Gimesia maris: one gene and its partner. The protein of the gene in region 2 binds, or shares a complex with, the protein of the main gene of each other region. Links are inferred from orthologs where the notes say so. Each region holds a gene or a part of one and is shown on either strand. Other genes may lie near its edges.

The links.
Region 1: the proteins of mnmG (region 2) and GmarT_RS13415 are in contact, whole or in part, in a solved structure (PDB 9HIP), measured with the Escherichia coli proteins. The link is inferred for Gimesia maris from one-to-one orthologs.

What each region holds. Positions count from the first base shown.
Region 1 is NZ_CP042910.1:3,630,548-3,636,907, forward strand. What follows is about bases 2,308-5,170. They hold GmarT_RS13415 (tRNA modification GTPase), read left to right. Parts: upstream 2,308-2,983; coding sequence 2,984-4,357; downstream 4,358-5,170. Other genes in these bases: GmarT_RS13410 (YidC/Oxa1 family insertase periplasmic-domain containing protein), read left to right, coding at 2,308-2,793; GmarT_RS13420 (SLC13 family permease), read right to left, coding at 4,358-5,170. Also shown: GmarT_RS13405 (metallophosphoesterase family protein), read left to right, coding at 1-667; more of GmarT_RS13410, read left to right, coding at 670-2,307; more of GmarT_RS13420, read right to left, coding at 5,171-5,983; GmarT_RS13425 (universal stress protein), read right to left, coding at 6,056-6,360. UniProt on the Escherichia coli protein: Exhibits a very high intrinsic GTPase hydrolysis rate. Involved in the addition of a carboxymethylaminomethyl (cmnm) group at the wobble position (U34) of certain tRNAs, forming tRNA-cmnm(5)s(2)U34.
Region 2 is NZ_CP042910.1:1,573,098-1,579,512, reverse strand. What follows is about bases 1,712-4,629. They hold mnmG (tRNA uridine-5-carboxymethylaminomethyl(34) synthesis enzyme MnmG), read right to left. Parts: upstream 4,128-4,629; coding sequence 2,295-4,127; downstream 1,712-2,294. Other genes in these bases: ruvB (Holliday junction branch migration DNA helicase RuvB), read right to left, coding at 4,166-4,629; GmarT_RS05995 (response regulator), read right to left, coding at 1,712-1,739. Also shown: GmarT_RS06000 (sensor histidine kinase), read right to left, coding at 1-1,071; more of GmarT_RS05995, read right to left, coding at 1,155-1,711; more of ruvB, read right to left, coding at 4,630-5,236; GmarT_RS05980 (hypothetical protein), read right to left, coding at 5,594-6,415. UniProt on the Escherichia coli protein: NAD-binding protein involved in the addition of a carboxymethylaminomethyl (cmnm) group at the wobble position (U34) of certain tRNAs, forming tRNA-cmnm(5)s(2)U34.

The DNA of each region.
Region 1 (6,360 bases), 2.1 Mb from region 2 along the record:
GATCAGTGAGATTTATTGCCTGGGCGATATTATCGGCTACGGTCCGAATCCGCGCGAATGTATTGACCTGGTAAGAAAACGCTGCCAGAAGTCATTGCTGGGTAACCATGATCAGGCAGCATTATTTGATCCGGAAGGTTTCAATGCGGGCGCTGAACGGGCCATCTTCTGGACACGTCGCATGCTGGAAACCGGCGATGCCTCGAAGAATCAGGATCGTTGGGATTTTCTGGGCGAATTACCTCGCATGATCCGCGAAGATAAACTCCTGTTTGTGCATGGTTCTGCACGGAATCCATTGAACGAATATGTGTTTCCGGAAGACATCTACAATCAGCGAAAAATGGAGCGGATTTTTGGTCTGGTCGACCAGTACTGCTTCCAGGGACACACACATATTCCCGGAGTTTTCACAGAAAGTATGAATTTTCTTGCTCCGGATGAAATAGATTACGTTTACCCCTTTGGCCAGGAAAAATTCCTGGTGAATGTGGGCTCGGTCGGTCAGCCACGTGATGCAGATAATCGTTCTTCCTATGTGATCATCGATGATGAGAAAGTGTCGTTCTGCCGCGTCGAATATGATTTTAATACGACCGCTGAAAAAATTTATGATATTCCTGATTTAGACAACTTCTTAGGCGACCGCCTGCGGGATGGTCGATAACAATGGAACAAAAACGTCTCTTACTATTCGTCACACTGTCAGCATCCATGTTATTTTTCTGGCAGCTGTTCATTAACCCGAAAATCGCTCCTCCACCCGCAGCGCAAAACGTCGTCGAGAATGACGCAAAAGATCCTCAGGGTGCCGATGCGCCGCTAGTGGCGAAAAAACCGGATCTCCCTGGTGCAGATAAAGGAGCGGAGGTAAAACCGGCTCCCCCTGAAGCAGAACTGCTGAAAAATCCTCAACGCACGATACTGCTGGGCTCTCTGGATCCTGATTCGGGCTATTTTCTGCAGACAAAAATTTCGACAACAGGAGCGTCTCTGGTTGAGGCACACCTGAATGATCCGTTATACCGCGATCTGAATAATCCCAAACAACCGTTGAAAATTCTGGGTGAATTTGCAGCCGGTAAAGACTTCAAACGCAGCCTGGATCTGAATGTGGCACAACTGGATGCCAAACTGGCCGCGTTAAACACAGACTGTCACTCTGCCAACTGGAAAGTTCTGGAACTGGTAAAAGATCCGGATGATCCCAAACTCTATCAGTCAGTTCTCCTGAGTCTGACAGCCCCGGATGGCAGCATTGAAGTACAGAAGAAATACGAACTCAAGAAATATCCGGTTCCAGAGGGAAAAGATTTTCGTGAGTTTCGCGACACCGATCAGGCAGGGTACATGGTTCACTTTGATATCAAAGTGGTCAACCACAGTCAGGCGGCACAGAAGCTGGATTATCAGCTATTGGGGCCGATCGGGATTCCTCTGGAAAATGCCGAAAACACCCGCAAGTATCGCGATCTGCGGATTGGCTTTCTGCAGGATGACAAGAGCGTTGAAACGGAAATCTTTACTGCCCCCGACATCATTGAAAATGTGAATGCGCAGCAGGTCGAGAAGTACAGCCGGGCGTTTCAGTATGCCGGTGTGGATATTCAATACTTCGCTGCTCTCCTGACGCCGGACGGAAAAAACTACGATCCCCAGCTCGTTAACGGCGAAATGCAGTCCAATTATTCGGCCAGTATCGAGCCTGTCCTGGTCCAGCGAGGATTGAGGGATGAAACACAGAGCCGGATCACGGTTCAAGTTAATTCGAAGGATCTGGATCTGGCACCCGGTGGCGATATCACACACAGCTATGCGATGTATACCGGACCAAAACGGGAATCTCTGCTGGGGCCCCCACTGAATGCAACCGAAATTATGGACCTGGGTATTTTCGGGCCGGTTGCCAAGCTGATGCTGTGGCTGTTGACCACCCTGCATGGATTTGGCCTGTCCTATGGAATTGCCATTATCTGCCTGACGATCATCGTGCGTGGCAGTCTGTATCCGCTTTCGCGCAAGCAGGCGATTGGTGCCCAGAAAATGAAAGAGTTACAGCCACAGATTGCTGAACTCAAAAAGAAATACGGGGATGATCGCGAGAAGCTGGGCCGGGCGCAGATGGAGCTGTTCAGCAAGAACAACTATAACCCCCTGGCGGGCTGTCTGCCGATTTTCATGCAGCTGCCGATTTTCTTTGGTCTGTATACCGCTTTGAACAACGCCGTCCAGCTGCGGGGCACTCCTTTCCTGTGGGTGGATAACCTGGCTGCTCCGGACGCCCTGTTTCAGATGCCGTTTGCCATTCCCTTCCTGGGAGACCAGTTTAACCTGCTGCCTATTGTGACCGTTGGATTGTTCGTCATGCAGCAGAAACTGTTCATGCCGCCGCCAACTGATAAAGATCAGGAACTGCAGCACAAAATCATGAACTACATGATGATCGGGATGGGATTCATGTTCTATCATGTTCCCGCAGGTCTGTGCGTGTACTTCATCGCCTCCAGCCTGTGGGGGATCTGTGAGCGAAAGCTGCTGGACTTCCAGTCCAAACGCCGTCCGTCGACCATTGTGGGATCTGATCCGAATGTGATCGACGTCGAAGCCAAATCGAAGAAAACCCAGAATCGAAAAAAACAGACTGATGAAAATGAGCCACCCGCCAAAAAAGGCTGGTTTGCCCGACTCCAGGAAATTGCGGATCAGGCACAGGAGCAGGCAGCATTGAACGATCGGCGACAGGAGAATTCCCGCGATAAAGGAACGGGGAAAAAATCCAAAAAACGCCGCTAGACTGTGTCCCGTTTTCTGTAGCCTCTCCTGGACCATTTGGACCGGGTGTACCAGCTTGTCAGACGATCTGGTTAAATGTGATGCGCCATGGACTGTGTCTGGATTCAGGATGCGGTTATGTCTGGTTTTCTCTTAAGCGAGAAGCTTCCCAGCGGACCTGCTCCTGAAATGTTTCTTTACGAGATTCGGCATGAATCTGCAATTTGATGATACGATTGTCGCGTTGGCCTCTGCACCGGGTAGTGGTGCAGCAGGTCTGATACGTATTAGCGGAAACGAGATTCTTCCCTGTCTGCAAGACTGTTTTGACTCTGATGCGAAATGGCAGAACTCCCGACTGCCGACTCGTTATTCCGGCACCATCAAACTGGCAGGCTCCGATTCCCGGTTGCCAGGGGCGCTCTATTTCTGGCCAACTGCGCGTAGTTTCACCGGTCAGCCTCTGGCCGAATTTCACACAGTCAGTTCGCCTCCCCTGCTGGAGTCGGCCATCGAGAATCTGGCAGCGCATGGTGCCCGGATGGCGCGACCGGGCGAATTCACGCTGCGTGCTTTCCTGGCAGGACGCGTCGATCTCGTCCAGGCAGAAGCGGTGCTCGGGGTGATTGATGCCTACGATCATGAAGAGTTGAATCTGGCACTCAGCCAACTGGCAGGAGGCGTTTCTACCAGGATCGGAGCTGCCCGGGTGGATCTGCTGGAACTGCTGTCTGAGCTTGAAGCAGGTCTGGATTTTGTCGAAGAAGATATAGAATTTATTGATCGTGAAACACTGGTCAACCGTCTGCAGAAGATTCGTGAGTTCTGCGAACAACTGTATCTTGACTCTTCGGAACGGATGGAATCGACGGGCAGCCTGTCACTCGTACTGGCTGGTCTGCCGAATGCAGGCAAGAGTACATTGTATAATGCCCTGGTCGGTGATGAGCAGGCAGCACTGGTGTCAGATATCGAAGGCACCACCCGTGATTACCTGGTGACCTCACTCAACTGGAGCGGTCAACCGATTCAACTGATTGATACAGCAGGTCTGGAAGCTGGCGTACATGAGATTTCAGTCTCTGCCCAGCAGTTTCGCCAGCAGCAGATGGCACAGGCAGATCTGGTCGTCTGGTGTACTGCAGCGGACCTGCGTCCCGAATTGCGCAGCATTGATCAATCACAGCGCACGCAGCTTGCTGAATCACTTAATGTCATCACAGTGCTGACGAAAAGTGATCTCTCCCCTGCTCTGAATGGGGACGCCGCCTGCGAGGTGGCGTTGAGTGTAGCTGAAGAATCGGGACTGGAAGATCTTAAGCATGCGGTTCTCTCGCGTTTGAGTGAATCCCGGCGGGGCAGTCGCCAGTTGATTGGTTCAACGGCCTCCCGTTGTCGCGACAGTCTGCGTCAGGCAGGACACTCTCTGCAGGCGGCGGAAGAAGCCGCGCAGTTACAAGTAGGAGAGGAACTGGTTGCGATTGAGATTCGCGGAGCCCTGCAGCATCTGGGGCAGATCGTCGGGCAGGTTTATACCGATGACATTCTGGATCGCATCTTCAGTAAGTTCTGTATCGGCAAATAATTATTTGCTTTCAGGCGTATGCTGATGCACCCATTCGGGGACGGTTCCGAACTCAATTCCCAGTTGCGGTACGAAATAGAACCACATAAATGCGGTCAACAGGAAGACCCCGATCAAATTGAGAATAATACCGTACCTGAGCATGTCTGACATTCTGATTTTTCCCGATGCAAATACAATGGCATTGGGAGGCGTGGCAATCGGCATTGTGAAGGCGCAGCTGGCCGAAATGGCAGCGGGAATCATGATCAGACGCGGATCGATGCCGAGACTGACGGCCGTCGCCGCCATGATGGGCAGCACTGTATTCACGGTGGCAATATTGGATGTAAATTCCGTCAGAAATGTCAGCATTAGACACGCGGCAAAGATGAGTGCCCAGGCAGGCCAGCCTGTGATGCGTTCGGAAAATACCTCTCCCACCCAACCAGAGAGATCGGTGCTGCTGAACGCACTGGCGATTGCAAACCCGCCCCCAATCAACAGCAGCACTCCCCAGGGAAGACGTTCTGCCGTTTCCCAGTCCATCAGGTATTGCGTCTCCCCCTGCTCCGATTTCTGAGCAGGGATCGCAAACATGAGTAACGCCATGCCCATGGCTACCGTGGAATCGTGTACCCAGCCTGATGCAGAATTGACGGAGATTCCCCACTTGGTCAGAAAGTGGATAGGAAGAGTTTCCCAGCCCGGCAGTAGAACAGTCTCTTCACCAAACGTAAGGGGCTTTCGGGTGATCCATAATACGGCTGTAATCACAAACACCATCAACATCAGAATCTCGGGACGTGTCGGTTTTCCCAGCTGTCTGACATGTTCATTGATGATCGCTTTGGATGACTCTTTTGAACTCGCCAGCTTTGGCATATTCCAGCAGAGTACGATCCAGGTCAGCATCAAAAAGGTAATGCCAAACGGGATGACCATAATCATCCACTCACCTGCAGATAATTGTGGGCCGTCTGGAAACTGAGAAGTCCAGATTGACTGAAATGCAATATTGGTCGGCGTTCCAATAAGTGTTGTTACCCCGCCAATGCTCGCAGAATAGGCAATGCCCAGCAGTAAAGCGACCGAGAAGTGTTGGATGGCTTTTGAGGAATCTTCCTGGGACTCAAACATCGCCAGTTCGGAGATCGAACCGATGATCGCCATGCCGATAGGCAGCATGAGTAGAGTCGACGCGGTATTGCTGATCCACATCGAGAGAAACGCGGTGGCGAATAAAAAACCGAGTACAACCCGACGTGGACTGCTGCCTATGACTCGAATCGTGTTCAAAGCGATGCGTCGGTGCACGCCCCACTTTTCAATGCCCAGTGCAATGATGAATCCCCCCATATACAGGAAAATATTCTCATTAATATAAGAACCACTGACGGTTTTTGGATTTTGAATGCCAAAAATGGGGAACGCCACCAGGGGGATCAGGCTGGTGGCGGCGATGGGAATGGCCTGTGTCATCCACAGGATTGCCATTAAAGCTGTGACCGCGGCGAGACGCTGAGCCGAGGGAGTCATGTCTGCAGGGGTTGGCAGATTCAGGATGACCATAAACGCAATCACGCTGAACAGTTTCCCGTAGAAGGGAATTCTGCTTTCTCCCGAATGTGATGAGTCGCCAATCACGAATAGAGTTATCCCGTATTATCTCAGTACAACATTCGTAGAGAGTAAGAGTCAAGATCAGGATGCGAACGGTTATTCGTCATCGGATGTCGGGTGAATGAACTGATGACCTTTGGGGCGTACGGTCAGGACCGGGCAGGATGCCTTGCGGACCACTTTCTCTGCGACACTGCCCAGCAGCAGGTGTGCGGTGAAAGAACGTCCGTGTGTACCCACCACAATCAGGTCGATTTCTTCCCGCTTGGCATATTTCAGAATATCGACAAACGGATTTCCGTGTACCCAGTGGGTTGAAATTTCCAGGCCTGCTTTGTCTTCATCCAGAATCCAGTTGTCTAACCGGGTTTTGGCAAAGTTTTCAAAGTCTTCTTTGGGAG
Region 2 (6,415 bases):
CTCCTGCTCTGACAGGCCTGGACCATCATCTGTAATTTCTAAATGCACCATCGGAACCGCATCCACGATTTTTTCTTTCGCAGAAATACATATCTGTCCGCCCGGTTCCAGCACATTCAGGCAGTTCAACATCAGATTACTGATCACAACTTTTAACTGTGTTTCATCCGCCCGGAGGCAGGGCACTCCTGGGAGATCAACGGTCAACAGAACACCCGAATCCTGGATCGCCTCATGCAGGCTATGTTGAACGTCATTGATCGTTTTAGAAAGATTGACCGCTGTCGGTCGGGGAGCAGGCGGTCGGCCAAACAGCATGGCATCGCCGATCATGTCCCGGATTCGATATGCCTGCCCGCCAATCGTCGCCAGCGACTGTCGACGTTCCGGATCGGTCTCCTGTTTCAGCAGCATCTGTACCCGCCCGGCAATCGTGGCGACCGGATTATTAATCTCATGCCCGGCACCTGCAGCAAATTCGGCCATCGCTTCCAGCTTGTCGGTGCTCGGTAAAACTCGCTGCCTGATAGTTTTCCCCTGTTCCACTTCAGTCTGGCAGGTATGACAGTCATCGTGTTGAGAGTCTTGTCGATTCCCTGTTTCCCATGCCTGAGTGAGAAGTCGACGGCTGATTTCTGTTAGTTCAGAACTCAGCGCAAGCAAATCATTCGAACTCTGATTCGAAAACAGAAACACACCCGCCAGAGAAATCTGCGCACAGGGGATCGCGATATAATGAAAGGAACTACTGGAGATCAGGGAAAAAGGTCGCCCCTGCTCTGCAATGGAACGAGCCTGTTCGGTAAGGGAGCGACTCTGATCAATCCGAATCGACGCCTGCGTGAAACAGTCTGCTTCCGCCTGGGACCGACGAAACAACCCGGCGGTTAATTCCAGGGATTCCTGATCGAACTGAACCAGATAAGCGGCTTTTGCAGCGGTGGCTTCACACCAGACGGCTGCCAGTTCTCCCAGCACAGAATCCAGAGATTCAATCGGGATTAATGAAAACAGTCGTCGGTAAAAAACATCCGGCAGGCCAAGGCTCACTCCACCGGTTTCGCTCGCCATCAGACGCTCCATTTAACAGTAGCCACGACGATCGGAAGCGCAATCCGATCGTCATGTTACTGATATTTCACCTGACTCTGAAATCAGCCGGCAGTATGAACAGATTCCAGATTCAGAAGCGTACAGACGCGATCGGCTAACTGCTCTACTTCAAACGGCTTTTGCATAAAGTCATTTGCACCGGCGGCTTTCAGATCGTCAATCTTGTCTGCTTCAACCATACCACTGATGCAGATAATTTTGACATCGTCCATCGAGGAATCACTGCGAACCCGCTGGCAGACTTCCTTACCATTAATATCAGGCAGCATGACATCCAGAATAATGATGTCCGGATGATATTCTTTCACCATCATCCCGGCGTCAAAGCCGTTATTTGCTACGCGAATTTCGAAGCGGGAATCCGCTTCCAGTACGTCGCGAATCAATTCTACCAACTCTTCATCGTCATCCACGATTAAAGCTTTACGCTTTCCACTTTCCAGGGCATCAGTCGGAATTCCGTTGTCTTTCATAAACTTAAACAACACGTCGCGCGGAATTCTACGAAAGCGAGAGCCGGGTACCCGAAATCCCTTTAATTGGCCTGAATCAAAACAGCGAATAATCGTTTGTTGACTCACTTTGCAAATCTTTGCGGCTTCGCCCGTGGTAAAGACCGTTTTCATATTGCTCATCCATCCTTTGAAGACCCGCCCCTAAGCTGCGGGAAAGACCAAGCGCTGTAAGGCTATTACAACATGCAATAACCGAGCCCCTGCGCAGAAGTAGTGATGACCCGATCATCAACACCGCTGCATGAAACTGACATCTCCATAATCAGCCTCTTACCTATTTACCTGAAAATGAGGTAAAGCGATAATAAACCGCATCCTCCAAGGTGCAGTTCTGTGGCCCGTTCACTTGCCAAACGCCACTGATTTTCCAGACGCTTTAAGTATCCCACATAGATACAAACGCCAAAACTTTCAATACCGCTTGACTTTACCAGTATTATCAATAACTCCGATTGTATCTATTCTGACGATATGGTCAACACGCATTCGCTATCTTGACTGAATTATTGAAATAAACGCCGACTGCCCTTACACTTACACGCATTAGAAACAGGGAGAATCATCGCAGAAAAGCATTTTCTGCGGTTTTAAACAGTATGAATAGACGGCAAAAACCCCCAGCGCAGCAAAGAGTTACGATTTTTTGATCACCTGCATCGAGAATGATCAGGTCGCCAGTCGGCTGGAACTGTTTAAATAAAGTACTAAAACTGTCAGGTCAGCCGGCGTTACCCCACTGATTCTCCCTGCCTGCCCGATGTTTCGTGGCTTGACGCGGCTCAGTTTTTCCTTGGCTTCATTTCGCAGATTCGGAACCAGCTGGTAGTCGATATGATCTGGAATGTGCAGAGTTTCCACATTCTTCTGCTTCTCAATTTCAGCAGTCTGGCGTTTGATGTAGCCTGCATACTGAACTTCGATCAACGTCTGCTCGATGGCCCGTTCAGAGAGTGGGAACGCTTTTAATTCCGGTGCAAATCCGCAGATATCTTCCCAGCCGGTATCCTGCCGCCGTAACCATTCTTCCAGAGTCTGGCCCTGATATCGGTTACCGCGAATGAACTCCATAATTTGACTGATTTCTGCTTCGTATGCCTGAAACTGTTCCCAGCGTTCCTGGCTGACCGAACCGATACGCTGACCAATGGGCGTCATCCGCCGATCCGCATTATCCTGCCTGAGCAGTAAACGAAACTCGGCTCGTGAGGTAAACATCCTGTAGGGTTCATCAACGCCTTTCGTCACCAGATCATCGATCAGTACTCCCAGATAGGCTTCGTTACGATCGAGAATGAGATCCTCTTTCCCAGCAATCTTTAATGCGGCATTCAATCCTGCCAGCAATCCCTGCCCGGCTGCTTCCTCATAACCGGTGGTCCCGTTCAACTGTCCGGCGAAATAGAGCCCGGCAACCCGCTTGGTTTCCAGCGTGGGTTTTAACTGTGTCGGAGTCGCAAAATCATATTCCACCGCGTAGCCGTAACGCATGATTTCCGTTTTTTCCAGACCCCGGATGGAATGGATCATCTCATCCTGCACATCACGTGGCAGACTGGTTGAAATCCCGTTGCAGTAATACTCGTTCGTATAACGCCCTTCCGGTTCCAGGAAAATCTGATGGGAATTACGTTCAGAGAACCGTACCACTTTATCTTCGATGGAAGGACAATAGCGCGGCCCGGTTGAGTTGATCTGTCCGGAATACATGGGCGCCCGATGCAGATTCTCATTGATCACTCGATGGACGTGCTCGTTGGTTTCGGTCAGATAGCAGGGCATCTGCTCTTGAGTCAGCTTCTCAGTCATATAGGAAAATGGCTGGGGACGTTCATCTCCGGGCTGTTCTTCCAGCACAGAAAAATCAATTGTGCGTCCATTCAGACGTGCGGGTGTTCCCGTTTTAAATCGCTGTAGTTCAAAGCCCAGTTGTGCCAGGCTGTCGGACAGGGTTCCCGTCGTTCCTTCCCCAGCGCGTCCCCCTTTGGTCTTTGCTTCTCCCGTATGCATGATTGCCTGCAGGAATGTGCCCGTTGTCAGAATCACGGCGCGCGCCCGATAGGTCGCATCGCCGTGCACTTCCACTCCGCAAATCTGATCATTTTCGACGATCAGACTTTTCACGATTTCCTGCCGCAAAGCCAGGTTGTCCTGTTGCTCTACCTTCCACTTCATGCAGAACTGATACGCTTTTTTGTCCGCCTGTGCCCGGGGGCTGTGCATGGCGGGACCTTTGGAGAGATTGAGCATCCGGAACTGAATTCCGGTCTCGTCGATCACGCGCCCCATTTCACCACCCAGGGCATCGATTTCACGAACGATCTGGCCTTTCGCCACTCCACCAATCGCAGGGTTACAGCTCATCTGTCCGACCGTATCGCAGTTCATCGTTAAAAGCGCTGTTTTGGCCCCCAGCCTTGCAGAAGCCAGAGCAGCTTCACAGCCGGCGTGCCCTGCACCAACGACAACGATATCATAATCATACGAAACGGAATGACTCATGGTTCTTCTTTGTAAAATAAGAGTATGTAATTCAGATACTATCTGAAGAGACTGCCACCCGCAGGAGGGTTCAGGTTTAAATGCTCCATCGCGGCCATGGTGACAATACGACCTCGGGGGGAACGCTGGATAAATCCGCAACGTAATAAGAACGGTTCCACTTCGTCTTCCAGGGTATCCGCCGGAATGTTCAAGGTATGCCCCAGCGCCTGTACTCCCGCAGGTCCGCCGGAAAATGTTTTCACCAGGGCTTCCAGATAACGACGATCCTGGCGTTCCAGTCCCAACTGATCAATCTCCAGCATTTCAAAGGCGCGCTTCACCACTTCGTTGGTAATCTTACCATCCGCCTTACTTGTGGCAAAGTCACGCGCCCAGCGCAACAGATTATTCGCTTTCCGTGGTGTCCCCCGGCTACGACGGGCAATCTCAAAAGCGGCGTCATCCGTGATTGGTGTTTTCAGTTTGCGGGCATTCCTGCGGACGATTTCTATCAGTTCCTGATCTTCATAAAAGTCCAGATGCTCGCGGCGGACAAAACGATCCCGCAAAGGAGCCGTCAGCATCCCGCTCCGCGTCGTCGCACCAATCACAGTGAACTTCTGCAGTTTCATGTTAACGGTCCGGGCATTCAGACCTTCACCCAGAGTAATATCCACCCGGAAATCTTCCATTGCAGGATAGATAAACTCTTCGACAGTCGCCGGCATCCGGTGAATCTCATCAATGAACAGAAACGATCCGTGGCTGGCATTCGTCAGAAAAGGGAGCAGGTCTTTTGGTGCACTTAAAGAAGGGCCAGAGGTGATCTGCAGTTCGGTCCCCAGTTCCCGAGGCAGTACCGATGCCAGAGTCGTTTTTCCCAATCCGGGAGGTCCATCGAGCAAAAGATGGCCCAGTGGTTCATTGCGCTTCCGCGTGGCATCCAGAAAGACTTCCAGACGTTCCACAACGGCACGCTGCCCCACCACTTCGCTCAGACGCTGAGGCCGTAAAGCGTCATCGTACTCACCATCGTCGGCCAGAAAACTGGAATCCCAGCCGTCTTCACCACCCGAAGAAAGATCTTCCGGTTCATCATCTCCCTTAATGACAGGCTCTCGTACCATACTTCCATCCACACCCTGATATGCATTCCATTGTGCGATCGCTTCATGCCAAGCATGATACTTGAACTCAAGTGCACGGAAGACGACACCATCAACCTCAGTAGTGGTCAATGTACACTGCGCGAAGCGACTCTGCCTCGTTTAACGGCTGGTATCATAGCAAATCAGCCGCCCTGCCGTAAAACCCCCGGAGCTGCTCACCGCTCCGAATCCGGATTTAATCTGAAGCCCTTAATCCGCCGCCCATTGAACAAAAAGAACAGGAGGGCAAATGCAATGCAACTTCAGATCTCATGCCTGAAGGTCCAGGACCTGAAGATTTTACACCAGATGCTTTCTGACCTGACGTCTGGGCGATTATTGATAAGTCATCTCTGCATAACTCACGGTACCAAGTACCGAGTAAAACGGGATCACCATCAGATATATGAAAGCCATGAAACCGAAAAACATGAGAAAGACCATAGTCTGTGCTGGCCCCCCCGCCTGTTCTACGGAGGACATCATTGCCAGGAGCAACAAATAGGGCACGATCGAAACTCCGGCCATGATCAGATAGATCAGGAACATGCTGAACTTATTCCCGGCGGTGACTTTTCTTGATTCCGTGAAAGCGTCAATCCCCGGTAAATCCCGGTCAATCAGCAGAAAGGCATACGGCCAGAACATAAACACGATAATCAAACCCGGAATGATAAAAGCCACAAGTCCAGCCATATAGGCAAGACCAAAAACAATACTGCACAGTATCATTCTGCCTAAAAAAGGACCTCCACTGAAGATTTCCCCCATTTCAGGGTGCTCACCTCGAACCATCTTCAATAAATATTTCATCACCCCCAGCATCAGATAAAATACGATACTGTAAATAATTAATATTGCCACAAAGTAGAAGATTACTCCAAAGACAACAATCAGACTCTGATCGCCTTGCCCCAGTCCCAATACCAGTGCTCCCGCAAATCCAATTGCCATCAAAATCAGCATGACCACGACTGCCGCTACGACATAGAGAACATAGGCCAGAATATGGATTCCAATGATAGATCCCAGGTTAGCTTTATAGACTTCCCAGGTGCGGGAGAAAACATCGCCCACCTTAATTTTGCGGGGCACCCATTCCCCTTTCTGCAGCATTTCTCCACAGTGTTGGCACCGTTTTGAACCAGCAGGGCTCGA